3 regions of the Streptomyces sp. NPDC058295 genome follow, and region 1 is predicted to be linked to each of the others. Evidence: riboswitches for the same ligand, from Rfam matches in the RefSeq annotation. Region 1 holds a riboswitch; each other region holds the start of a gene.
What was found. A riboswitch is a leader RNA that binds a small molecule or an ion and turns the genes downstream of it on or off. The one in region 1 is predicted to bind thiamine pyrophosphate.
Positions count from the first base shown of each region.

Region 2: another riboswitch for thiamine pyrophosphate. It lies ahead of thiC (phosphomethylpyrimidine synthase ThiC); the one in region 1 lies ahead of ACFVYS_RS17405 (thiamine ABC transporter substrate binding subunit).
Region 3: another riboswitch for thiamine pyrophosphate. It lies ahead of thiO (glycine oxidase ThiO); the one in region 1 lies ahead of ACFVYS_RS17405 (thiamine ABC transporter substrate binding subunit).

Region 1 covers NZ_JBHVYO010000014.1:105,548-109,820, reverse strand. Annotated here, with positions in the region: gene ACFVYS_RS17410 (ABC transporter permease) at 1-629, opposite strand, end outside; gene ACFVYS_RS17405 (thiamine ABC transporter substrate binding subunit) at 605-1,681, opposite strand; TPP riboswitch at 1,773-1,878, opposite strand; gene rlmN (23S rRNA (adenine(2503)-C(2))-methyltransferase RlmN) at 1,933-3,039, opposite strand; gene ACFVYS_RS17395 (ROK family protein) at 3,433-4,273, shown strand, end outside.
Region 2 covers NZ_JBHVYO010000011.1:54,651-58,923, reverse strand. Annotated here, with positions in the region: gene ACFVYS_RS14095 (YibE/F family protein) at 1-1,313, opposite strand, end outside; TPP riboswitch at 1,860-2,049, shown strand; gene thiC (phosphomethylpyrimidine synthase ThiC) at 2,042-3,868, shown strand; gene ACFVYS_RS14085 (hypothetical protein) at 3,989-4,273, shown strand, end outside.
Region 3 covers NZ_JBHVYO010000069.1:19,720-23,992, forward strand. Annotated here, with positions in the region: gene ACFVYS_RS40215 (thiazole synthase) at 1-467, opposite strand, end outside; gene thiS (sulfur carrier protein ThiS) at 471-671, opposite strand; gene thiO (glycine oxidase ThiO) at 704-1,870, opposite strand; TPP riboswitch at 1,868-1,978, opposite strand; gene ACFVYS_RS40230 (hypothetical protein) at 2,031-2,381, shown strand; gene ACFVYS_RS40235 (NAD(P)/FAD-dependent oxidoreductase) at 2,459-3,661, shown strand; gene ACFVYS_RS40240 (Rv2175c family DNA-binding protein) at 3,721-4,086, shown strand; gene thiE (thiamine phosphate synthase) at 4,164-4,273, shown strand, end outside.

The DNA of each region.
Region 1 (4,273 bases):
AGCGTGGCGGCCGCGACGGCGGGCCCCAGGGCGGGCAGGGTCACCGTGCGCCACGCCGTCAGCCGGGACGCGCCGAGCATCCGCGCCGCTTCCTCCTGCCGCGGGTCGAGCTGCGACCACAGCCCGCCCACCGTCCGTACGACGACCGCGTAGTTGAAGAAGACGTGCGCCAGCAGGATCGCCCACACCGTGGTGTCCAGCCGTACGCCCCACAGATCGTCGAGCAGCCCACCGCGTCCGACGAGCGCCAGGAACGCCGTGCCGACGACGACCGTCGGCAGCACGAACGGGACGGTGACGACGGCGCGCAGCACCTGCTTGCCCGGGAACTCCAGGCGGGCGAAGACATACGCGGCGGGCAGCGCGACCAGGAGGGTCAGCGCGGTCGAGGCCAGCGCCTGCCAGGTGGTGAACCACAGGACGTGCCGGATGTCGGACTGCGCGAGCACGTCCCACAGCCGCCCGAAGCGCCAGCCCCCGTCGGAGCCGAGTCCCCGGGCGACGATCGCGGCGACCGGGTAGGCGAAGAAGACCGCGAAGAACGCGACGGGCACGGCCATGAGTCCGAGCCGCGCCGCGTTCCCCGCGCGGGCCGCGCGTCCGGTCACTTCAGTACGAGCGAGGTCCATGACTTGACCCAGTCGTCACGGTTGTCGGCGATCTTCGCCGGGTCCAGCGTCTCGGGGTCCTTCGCCTGCGGCCCGAACTGCGTGAACTCCGCCGGGACCGCGGCCCCCTGGCGCACCGGGTAGACGAACATGTTGAGCGGCATGTCCTGCTGGAACTCCGCGGTGAGCAGGAAGTCGAGCAGCGCCTTGCCGCCCTCGGGGTTGGCGGCGTTGCTCAGCAGACCCGCGTACTCGACCTGGCGGAAGCAGGTGCCGGCGGAGACTCCGGTCGGGGCGGTGGTCGGCTTCGGGTCGCCGTAGATCACCTCGGCGGGCGGCGAGGAGGCGTACGAGACGACGAGCGGCCGGTCGGCCCCCGCCTTCTTTCCGCCCGCAGAGCCGGAGAACTCCTCGTTGTAGGCCTGCTCCCAGCCGTCGACCACCTTCACGCCGTTGGCCTTGAGCTTCTTCCAGTAGTCCGCCCAGCCCTCGTCGCCGTACTTCGCGGCGGTCCCGAGGAGGAATCCCAGCCCCGGGGAGGAGGTGGCGGCGTTCTCGGTGACCAGCAGGTTCTTGTACGCGGGCTTCAGCAGGTCGTCGAAGGAGGCGGGCGGGGTCAGCTTGTGCGCGCTGAAGTACGCCTTGTCGTAGTTGACGCAGATGTCACCGGTGTCGACGGGCGTGACCCGGTGCTTCTTCTGGTCGGCCCGGTACGCGGGCAGGACCTGGTCCGCGCCCTTCGCCTCGTACGACTGGAAGAGCCCGTTGTCGAGGGCGCGGGACAGGAGCGTGTTGTCGACGCCGAAGAAGACGTCGCCCTGCGGGTTGTCCTTGGTGAGGATGGCCTTGTTGACGGCCTGACCGGCGTCGCCGTCCTTGAGGACCTTCACCCGGTAGCCGGACTGCTTCTCGAAGTCCGCGAGCACGTTCTTGGAGACGGCCCACGAGTCGTGGCTGACGAGGGTGACGGTCTTGGACTTCGCCGCCGAACCGTCGTCGTCCGACGATCCGCAGGCGGACAGCGTGACGAGGCCGAGGCCGACGGCCGCGGCCACGAACGTCCTGGTGTGCACTGGATTTCCTCCTGGGGTTGACCAGGAAGAGACGCGGCCCTGCCCGGGCACCCGCGGAAGGTTCCGCCGGTGCCCGGGCAGGGCGCAACAGCTTGAGTGATGACCGAACTTCCTACCCAGAATGACCTGGGCAAGGTTCAGAGGGTCTGCGGACTCTCCCGCACTCTCAGCGCTGTGGCGCTCCCCTGTCGGAATATGAAGATGTACTGATACGGACGTACTGATACCCGATAACTGATACCGGGATCAGACTACCGCTCGGTGGCCGCGAGCTGACCGCACGCCCCGTCGATCTCCTGGCCACGGGTGTCCCGGACCGTGACGGGCACCCCGTGCGCGGCGATCGCCTCGACGAACGCCTTCTCGTCCTCGGGCCGCGACGCCGTCCACTTCGAACCCGGGGTCGGGTTGAGCGGGATGAGGTTGACGTGCACGGGCTTGCCGCGCAGCAGCCGCCCGAGCCGGTCACCACGCCAGGCCTGGTCGTTGATGTCGCGGATCAGCGCGTACTCGATGGACAGCCGGCGCCCGGACCGCTCGGTGTACTCGAACCCGGCGTCCAGCACCTCGCGCACCTTCCACCGTGTGTTCACGGGGACGAGGGTGTCGCGCAGCTCGTCGTCCGGCGCGTGCAGGGAGATCGCGAGCCGGCACTTGAAGCCCTCGTCGGAGAACCGGTGGATGGCCGGCACCAGCCCGACCGTCGACACGGTGATGCCCCGCTGCGAGATCCCGAGCCCGTCCGGAGCCGGGTCGGTGAGCGCGCGGATGGCGCCGACGACCCGCTTGTAGTTGGCGAGCGGCTCGCCCATCCCCATGAAGACGATGTTGGAGAGCCGGGCAGGCCCCCCGGGCACGTCCCCGTCCCGCAGCGCCCGCATCCCGTCGACGATCTGGTGCACGATCTCGGCGGTGGACAGATTACGGTCGAGACCCGCCTGCCCGGTCGCGCAGAACGGGCAGTTCATCCCGCACCCGGCCTGCGAACTGATGCACATCGTCACCCGGTCCGGGTAGCGCATCAGCACCGACTCCACGAGCGTGCCGTCGAACAGCCGCCACAGGGTCTTACGGGTGGTCCCCTGGTCCGTCGACAGATGCCGCACGACCGACATCAGGTCCGGCAGCAGCGCCTCACGCAGCTTCTCGCGGGCACCGGCGGGGATGTCGGTCCACTCCGCCGGGTCGTGCGCGTAACGCGCGAAGTAGTGCTGCGACAGCTGCTTGGCACGGAACGGCTTCTCCCCGATCTCCGCCACGACCTCCTTCCGCTCGGCGGGCGAGAGGTCGGCGAGATGCCGCGGCGGCTTCTTGGCTCCGCGGGGGGCGACGAAAGTGAGTTCTCCGGGCTTAGGCATAACTCTTCCAGTGTCGCAGATCGATTGGCTCGGCCCAGGGCCAAGCCTCCCACCGCACTCCCTGAACGCCGTTCGGGGCTGCCTGCCCTCCAGCCGCACGTGCAGACGCCCGAGAGCCTCCCTACGTAGGACGACCTGTACATCTGGGTCCCCTCTCCTCCGAACCTGACCTTTCGAAGCCACGCCACGGACTTCGACAGACAGGGTGCACTCCGGACACGGGTCTCCAGCTCCGCCGGCGCACAACATCCACCGCGCCGACTTGATCAAAGTCGCAGAACGCCCCCACGGCAGCGCACCACCACCATCATTTCGCAGTTCGCTCGCTCTCTACCCCCCCTACCTCTCTCCGGCTATCCTTTGCCCGAAGTCCTTCTCCATGGGAGGCAAGGGGTGGACAACCGTTTAACGGTCGGAATCGACGTAGGTGGCACAAAAACCGCCGCCGTCCTCATCTCAAGTACGAAGAAAATACTTGCAGAAATTACCGAACCGACGAACCGTTCAGCGTCTCCCGAACAATCTGTCGAACATTCTGAGGCATTGATCGATCGCCTACTCAGGGAAACGCATCATGTGCGGCGATCAGTGGAAGCGGTGGGAGTCGGACTTCCAGGCCTCATCGCGCCGGACAGAACATTCCGAGATTCCATCATCCTGCCGACGTGGCTGAATGTCGACTTTCAGTCGCTACTCCAGCAGCGACTGGGCGTTCCCGTCATCGTCGACAATGACACAACCATGGCAGCTTTAGGCCATATGGCAAGCATCCCACCGAGCGAACGGCCACGTTGCCTCGTCTGCCTCACTCTCGGCACGGGAGTTGGCGGAGCGGTTCTGCTGAACGGTATACCACTGCGAGGAATTGACGGAACGGCCGGGCAGATCGGCCACATCACCGTCGACCCCGCAGGAAGGAATTGTGATTGCGGCAGTGCGGGCTGCCTCAATTCGTACGCATCAGGAACGGCCATCACCGCACGCTATGCCGAACTGAGCGCCGAAGGATCGACATTAGAAGCTGCGCCCGAGGCAGCAGCGAAAAAAGCCGACTTCCGCGAGGCCCTGCATATGGGCGATCCACAAGCACAACAAGCACTGACCGAAGCCACCACAGCTTTGATCGTTGCCATCTCTAACATGGTGAACGTATTGAATCCCGAAGTCGTCGTCCTGGGTGGGGGCGTCGCAGGCTTGGGATCTACGCTGATTGATCCCGTACAAAGGGAAGTGT
Region 2 (4,273 bases), on a different contig from region 1:
GCGTAGGCGAGGACGAGCGTGTTGACCACGGACGCGATGTGGTCGCGGCCGATGCGGATGCCGGCCCGGTACAGGCCGCGCCAGCCCATGGCGGGGTTGGCCTCGTGCAGTTCCCAGACCGCCGAGGTCTGAGTGACCGTCACGTCGTCGAGGACGCCGAGCGAGCCGATGATGATGCCGGCCAGCAGCAGACCGCTCATGTCGATCGACGGGTACAGGCCGTGGATCAGGCCGGTGTTGTCGTCCGTGTTGCCGGTCAGCGCGGCCCAGTCGATGAACAGCGAGCCGAGGACGCCGATCAGCAGGAGCGAGATCAGCGTGCCGAGCACCGCGACGGAGGTGCGGGCCGAGAGCCCGTGGCAGAGATACAGCGCGATCAGCATGATGGCGCTCGACCCCACCACCGCCACGACCAGCGGGTTCGACCCCTGGAGGATCGCGGGCAGCACGAAGAAGTTCAGCACCATGAAGCTGATGGCCAGCGCGACCAGCGCCATGACGCCCCGCAGCCGCCCGACGACCACGACGGCGACCGCGAAGATGATCGCCAGGACCGCCATGGGGATGCGGCGGTTCACGTCGGTCACCGAGTACTGGAGATCCTTCGGCGCGGAGGGCTCGTAGGCGACCACGACCTTCTCGCCCTGCTCCAACTGCCGTGACTGGTCGGGCTGGACGATCTCCGTGAACGTACGGCCCTTGTCGTCGCCGGTGTCCACCCGGATCGTGGCCCTCTTGCAGGTGCCGCCCGCCTGCTGCTGCGCGGAGGAGCCCTCGGCCGTGGAGGTGTGGCCGGTAGGGGTGTCACCCGAGGCGTTCACCGACGCGCAGCTCAAGCTCACGACCTTGGTGACCGTGGCCTGCTGGGTCTGCCGGTCGAAGCCGACTCCGGTGCGCTCGTGCGCAGGGGCTCCGCCGGGCCACAGCACCACGAGCCCCACCAGTACCGCGGCACCGAACGGGATGAGGATGGCCGCGATGACCTTGCGCAGGTGCTGGGAGACAGGGGCGGCCGGGCCGTGACTGTGGCTGTGCGAATGCCCGTGCCCGCCGTCGGAACCGGATCCGGAACCGTGCCCGTCGCCCGGGCCATGGCCGTGTCCGCCGCCGTGGCCCTCTCCGGAACCGTTCCCGGGGCCACCGCCATGACCGCCGTCGTGACTCTGCCCATGACCGTGTTCGCGGTCGAAGCCATATCCGTCACCAGGGCCGGGACCAGAACCAGGAACAGGACCAGAGCCACGTTCAGGACGAGGGCCCGGGCCGGGACGAGGGCCGGAATCATGGTCGGGTCCGTACTCCTGCCCGGGCACGGACCCATCCCCGTCGTCGTACCCGCGGCCGTTCCCGTATCCCTGGCCGTCCCCGTATCCCTGGTCGTTCTCGGGCCCTTGCCCGCTGCGGTACTCCTGCCCGCTCCGGTATCCCCGGCGGGTCCCGGGCTCTGGACCGTTGCCGTAGCCCAGGCCGCTTCCCGCCCCCGACCCAGACCGCGCCCCCGGTCCCGACTGCGTCCCCGGGCCTGCCCCGCGGCCCTCGATCGGGCGGGGGCGTTGCCCGCCAGGGGTTCCGGCACGTCTCAGTCCGCCGAGGCCGCCTGCGTATCCCGGCCCGTGGTCGGGACTGCGCGGGTGATCGTGACCGTTGCCGGAGTCGCGGTCCCCTCTGGGGCCGCCGGCAGAACCGCTTCCGGAGCCATTGCCGGAGCCATTGCCGGGACCGCTGCCGGCGCCCGGTCGGCGGGGCGGCTCGGGCGGCGGGTACGGGGGCTGGTGTGTCGTGGTCACCGACCGATCATCGCAAGAACGACACGGGCCCTCTGTTCACCGCGCCAGAATTGACGCTAGCGTGGAGACAACCTTTGCACACGCGGGAGCTCGGAGCACCGGGCTGAGAGGGCGCTGACCTCCGTCTTCGCGATGTCTCACGTGGAACGTCTCTCGAATCGAGTGATGTTTCACATGAAACATCGGCAGGCGGTAGCCGCTGCGTCGACCGCCGAACCTGTTACCGGGTAATGCCGGCGTAGGGAGTAGGTCTCATGACCAACAAGGACGCACGCACGCCTGCCTTCACGCAGCACGCGACCAGCGAAAGCACGGTCGACGTGAATGCCTCGGAGGCCGGGAAGTCCATCGGCTGGCACAAGGGGTACGTCGAGGGCACCCGCCCCGATCTACAGGTGCCGGTTCGTCAGGTGCATCTCACCAACGGGCAGTCGGTCAGCCTGTACGACACCTCCGGCCCGTACACCGATCCACTCGTCGAGACGGAGGTCCGCAGGGGCCTGTCGCCGTTGCGCGAGAACTGGATCATCGCCCGGGGCGACACCGAGGAGTACGCGGGCCGGCCGGTCCGTCCCGAGGACGACGGACTCAAGCACACCTCACCGCGCGGCGGGCTGCGTAACCTCGACGCGGTCTTCCCTGGCCGGCCGCGCCTGCCGCGCCGCGGGCGGGACGGCGAGGCGGTCACCCAGCTCGCGTATGCGCGCCGGGGGGAGATCACACCCGAGATGGAGTTCGTGGCCATCCGAGAGAACGTTTCCCCCGAGGTGGTTCGCGAGGAGATCGCGGCGGGCCGCGCCGTGCTGCCGGCCAACGTCAACCACCCGGAGATCGAGCCGATGATCATCGGCAAGCGGTTCCTGGTGAAGGTCAACGCCAACATCGGCAACTCGGCGGTGACGTCCTCCATCGAGGAGGAGGTCGAGAAGATGACCTGGGCGACCCGCTGGGGCGCCGACACGGTCATGGACCTGTCGACCGGCCGCAACATCCACACCACCCGCGAGTGGGTGCTGCGCAACTCCCCCGTTCCCATCGGCACGGTGCCGCTGTACCAGGCGCTGGAGAAGGTCGACGGCCGCGCCGAGGAGCTGACCTGGGAGATCTACAAGGACACCGTCATCGAGCAGGCCGAGCAGGGCGTGGACTACATGACGGTCCACGCCGGTGTCCGCCTTTCGTACGTCCCGCTCACCGCCAACCGCAAGACCGGCATCGTGTCCCGGGGCGGCTCGATCATGGCGGCCTGGTGCCTCGCGCACCACAAGGAGTCGTTCCTCTACGAGAACTTCGAGGAACTCTGCGAGATCCTCGCCGCCTACGACGTCACGTACTCGCTGGGCGACGGCCTGCGGCCGGGTTCCATCGCGGACGCCAACGACGCGGCTCAGTTCGCGGAGTTGAGGACCCTCGGGGAACTCAACCGGGTCGCGAAGCGTTTCCATGTTCAGACGATGATCGAAGGCCCGGGCCATGTCCCGATGCACAAGATCAAGGAGAACATCGACCTTCAGCAGGAGATCTGTGATGAAGCTCCGTTCTATACGCTCGGCCCGCTGACGACGGACGTCGCGCCGGCGTACGACCACATCACCTCCGGCATCGGTGCCGCGATGATCGCCTGGTGGGGCACGGCGATGCTCTGCTACGTCACGCCCAAGGAGCATCTGGGCCTGCCCAACCGTGACGACGTCAAGACCGGTGTCATCACCTACAAGATCGCCGCCCACGCAGCCGACCTCGCCAAGGGGCACCCCGGTGCGCAGGAATGGGACGACGCGCTGTCGGACGCCCGCTTCGAGTTCCGCTGGGAGGACCAGTTCAACCTGGCCCTCGATCCTGACACGGCACGGGAGTTCCACGACGAGACACTCCCCGCGGAGCCGGCGAAGACGGCGCACTTCTGCTCGATGTGCGGGCCGAAGTTCTGCTCGATGAAGATCAGCCAGAGCATCAACGAGCGGTTCGGCGCCGGGGCGGCCGAGGGGGCCTCGGCGGAGGAGATCGCCGAGGGCATGCTGGAGAAGTCGAAGGAGTTCGCGGCGAGCGGGAACCGGGTGTACCTGCCGCTGGCTGACTGACGTACGCGGAACGGCGCTGTCCCCGGAGGTCCGAGGCCTGGGGACAGCGCCATCAGCGACCGGCGCGGAGGGGGGAGAGAGGGCGTTGTTGCGATCGGGGGGAGAGGGACCTTGGAGTGGATGAAGTCGACGGCGCCGGTCCGGTCATTGGCCTGGCGGGGCGATGAGCTGGTCGATGCGGTGGGCGGCCGGGCGTGGAGCACCGATGGTGTGGAGCGCCGGACGGCCACCGATCACGGCCCCGGCTTCGACAGAAGTGTCGTCTCCCCCTCCGGCCGCTACAGCGTCGTCTATGCGGAACGGGGGACCGAAGCGCTGCTGCTGGAGGGCACGCACCCCCTCCGTGCGCTGACGCGCAGCCCGGAGCACGCCGAGGACTACGACTACCCCGTGGCCCTGGGGGTC
Region 3 (4,273 bases), on a different contig from region 1:
GAACCCAGCGGCATCACCGCCGCGCACCCCACGTCCTCCAGCTTCCTGGCCAGCACCGGATCGTCGTTCGTGTACGGCAGCACCGTGAACCCGTCGTCCACCAGCGTCTCCGCCGCCTCCAGCAGCTCGATCGGGTCAGGCAGCAGCGTGCGCTCGTCGGCGATGACCTCCAGCTTGACCAGATCGGTGCCCAGCGCCTCCCGCGCCAGCCGGGCCGTCAGCACGGCCTCCCCGGCGGTGAAACAGCCCGCCGTGTTCGGCAGCACCCGGATACCGAGCCGCTCCAGCACCGACAGCACGGAACCGTGCACCGAGGGGTCCACCCGGCGCATCGCGACCGTCGTCAGCTCGGTCCCGGACGCCACCAGCGCCCGCTCCAGCACCTCCAGGCTGGGCGCGCCCCCCGTGCCCATGATCAGACGGGACGAGAAGGACCTGCCTCCGAGGACGAAGGGATCGTCGGCCATGGCTCAGCCCCCCTGGACCGCGGTGAGGACTTCCACCCGGTCACCGTCGCGCAGAGCCGTCGACGGCCACTGCGCGCGCGGGACGACGGTCTCGTTGAGCGCCGCGGCCACCCCGGAGGGCGCCGGCGTCAGGGACCGTACGACGCTGTCGAGGGCCGTACCGGGAGCGAACTCGCGCCGCTCTCCGTTCACCGAGATCTGCACGGGCGCGTTCTTCCTGGCGTTCTGCCGGGTGTTCATGCGGACTGCTCCGAGAGTGCGGTGGCGCCGAAGCGCCGGGGCGTGAAGGGACGGGCCTCGTCCGGGAGCTCCCCGGTGGCCAGGGCGTGCGCCATCGCGTCACCCGTCACCGGCGTCAGCAGCACGCCGTTGCGGTAGTGGCCGGTGGCCAGCAGCAACCCCGCCAGCTCCGTCGGCCCGAGCAGCGGCGCGTTGTCCGGGGATCCGGGCCGCAGCCCCGCGCGCGTCTCCGTGAGCGGCAGCTCGGTGATCCCGGGGACCAGCTCGTGGGCGTCGCGCAGCAACTCGTACACGCCCCCCGCCGTGACCGTGGTGTCCCAGCCCAGCTCCTCGCTGGTGGCGCCCACGACCAGCTCGCCGTTCTCCCGGGGGACCAGGTAGACCTGGCTGCCGCGCACCACGGCCCGTACGGTCCGGCTCAGGAACGGCGCGTACCGCGGCGGCACGGTCAGCCGCAGCACCTGGCCCTTCACCGGCCGTACGGGCGGCAGCACGTCCTGCGGCACCCCCGCGAGCCGTCCGCTCAGGCTGCCGCCGGCGAGCACCACCTGCCCCGCCTCCAGGGCCGTACCGTCCCGCGTGACGACCCCCGTGGCGCGCTCGCCCACGACGGACAGCCGCTCGGCCCGTACGCGGTGGAAGGCCACCCCGGCCCGCTCGCACGCGGCCACCAGCGCCGCGGTCAGCCGCCGCGGGTCGATCTGGTGGTCGCCGTCGACCCGCAGCCCGCCCCGCACCCCGGGCGCCAGCAGCGGCTCCAGGCGTCGGCACTCACGCCCGGACAGCCACTCCGACTCCAGCCCCGACTGCTGCTGCAGTGCGTGCAGTTCGCGCAGATGGGCGCGGTCGTCGGAGTCCAGCGCGACCGCGAGCGTGCCGCAGCGCCGGTAGCCGAGGTCGTGCCCGGTCAGCTCCGTCAGCTCGGCCGCGAACTCCGGATAGCGGCGGGCGGAGGCCAGGTTGAGGCCGAGCAGGGTCTGCTCGCCGTGGTGCAGTTCCGTGACGGCGGCCAGCATCCCGGCCGCCACCTGGGCGGCCCCGCCGCCCGGCGCCGGGTCGACCACCGCCGTGGCGAAGCCGCGCTGCGCGGCCCGCCAGGCCGTGACCAGGCCGATGATCCCGCCCCCGATGACGAGGACGTCTGACGTACGTGGAGACGACATGGGCGTCCAGCCCCTCCCTTCGCCGGCATGACCCGGATCAGGTTCGACGGTCGGAGGCCGCCAGCCTCCCTCTCAGCCCGGTGCGTCCGGACTCCCGCGTGTGCTCTAGGTTGGCCACCCTAGCCCGTGGTCCGGCGCCTCTGTAAGGGAGCCTTTCGTCATGCCCCGCTCGTTGGACGGCCTCGTCCTCGCGCCCGTCGCCGACCAGGCCCCGGGCCAGGTCGGCACCCGCACCCGCTTCACGTACCACGAGCGCGGCGGTGAGATCTGGGCGGAGTACGCGGGCGGTGACGTCGTACGCGGGCATCTGGTGGGTACCCGCGAAGGGGACCGGCTCGACTTCCGGTACGTACAGCTCAAGCACGACGGGACGACGTCCTCGGGGCACTGCGTCTCGACGGTCACGGAGCTCGCGGACGGACGGGTGCGGCTCGAGGAGAGCTGGGCGTGGGAGTCGCAGGAGGGCAGCGGCACCAGCGTTGTGGAGCAGGTCACGGCGCACGAGCACTGACTGACGATTCGTCAGCCGCCTAAGGTGATCAGGTGAGTGAGCAGAGGCAGGAAGAAGGCGGCCCGTCCGGGCGGCGCGTGGTGGTCGTCGGCGCGGGCATGGCGGGGGTGCAGACCGCCGTGGCCCTGCGGGAACAGGGCTTCGACGGCACGGTGACGTTGATCGGCGCGGAGCCCCACCAGCCCTACGACCGGCCCCCGCTGTCCAAGGCCGTCCTGCTGGGCAACGCCGAGGGTTCCGCCTTCGACGTCGACTTCGAAGGCCTCGGCATCGAGCTGGTGCTCGGCCGCGAGGTGAGCGGCCTTCGCCCGGCCGACCACGAGCTGGACACCGAGGCCGGGCCCGTCCCCTACGACGTCCTCGTCCTCGCCACCGGCGCCGAACCTATCCGGCTGCCCGGCGCCGAGGGCGTGCCCGGCGTGCACCTGCTGCGCACCCTGGACGACGCCGAACGGCTGCGGCCCGTGCTCGCCCGTCAGCACGACATCGTGGTCGTCGGCGCCGGCTGGATCGGCGCCGAGTTCGCCACGGCCGCGCGGGAGGCCGGCTGCGCGGTCACCGTCGTCGAGGCCGCCGACCGGCCGCTGGCCGGGGCGCTGCCCGCCGAGGTCGCCGCCCCGATGGCCGCCTGGTACGCCGACAGCGGCATCGAGCTGCGCACCCACGCGCGCGTGGAGCGCGTCGAGCCCGGTGCGGTCGTCCTGGACGACGGCTCCCGGCTGCCCGCGGGCGCGGTCGTGGTGGGCATCGGCGCCCGCCCCGCCACCGCCTGGCTGGCCGGCTCCGGCGTCGCGCTCGGCGCCCACCGCGAAGTCGTCGCCGACGCCCAGCTGCGGACCTCCGTGCCCGATGTGTACGCGGTCGGCGACTGCGCATCCTTCCCTTCGGGGCGGTACGGCGAGCGGCTCCTCGTCCATCACTGGGACAACGCCCTCCAGGGGCCGCGCACGGTCGCGGCGAACATCGTCGGCGCCGCCACCGACGAACCCCTGGCCGTCTACGACCCGGTCCCGTACTTCTGGTCCGAGCAGTTCGGCCGCTTCGTCCAGTACGCCGGGCACCACGCCGACGCCGACCGCGTCCTGTGGCGCGGCGACCCGTCGGGGCCGGCCTGGTCGGTGTGCTGGCTGCGCGAGGACCGGCTGGTCGCCCTGCTGGCCGTGGGCCGGGCGCGCGACCTCGCCCAGGGCAAGCGGCTGATCCTGGCGGGCACGCCCATGAATCCGCGGCTCCTCGCGGACCCGGCGAGGCCGATGAAGGCGGCGACGGCGGCGACCTGAGCGCCTGGTCGGACCGGCTCGGTTTCCGACTGTCAGCGGCAGATGGCAGGCTTGTTCCCGTGACCGAGATTGACGCAAAGACCGATGCTCTCGTCCCCGCCTGGCTCACCGTGCCCGACATCGCGGAGATGCTCGATGTCGACGTGATCCGCGTCCGGCAGCTGATCAAGGACGGCCAGCTCATCGCCGTGCGCCGTGGCGAGAACCGCGCGCTGCACATCCCCGCCGCCTTCATCGACGGGGACAAGGTGGTGAAGGGCCTGGTCGGGACCCTGACCCTGCTGCGGGACGACGGCTTCAAGGACGAAGAGATGCTGGAGTGGCTCTTCAGCCCCGACCCGAGCCTGCCCGGCACCCCCGCGCAGGCCCTGAGTGAGAATCGCGGCACGGAGGTGAAGCGCCGCGCCCAGGCGCTCGCCGTCTGACCCGCGTATTCGAACCGACACACCCGGCGTGCGGGGGCGCTCGCTCCCGTACGCCACCGCACTGGGGGGACCTTCGTATGCCCGACACCGCCCGCACCGGCCTGGCCGACGCCCTGCTGTACCTCTGCACGGACGCCCGCACCCGCCAGGGCGACCTCCCGGAGTTCCTGGACGCGGTCCTCGCGGG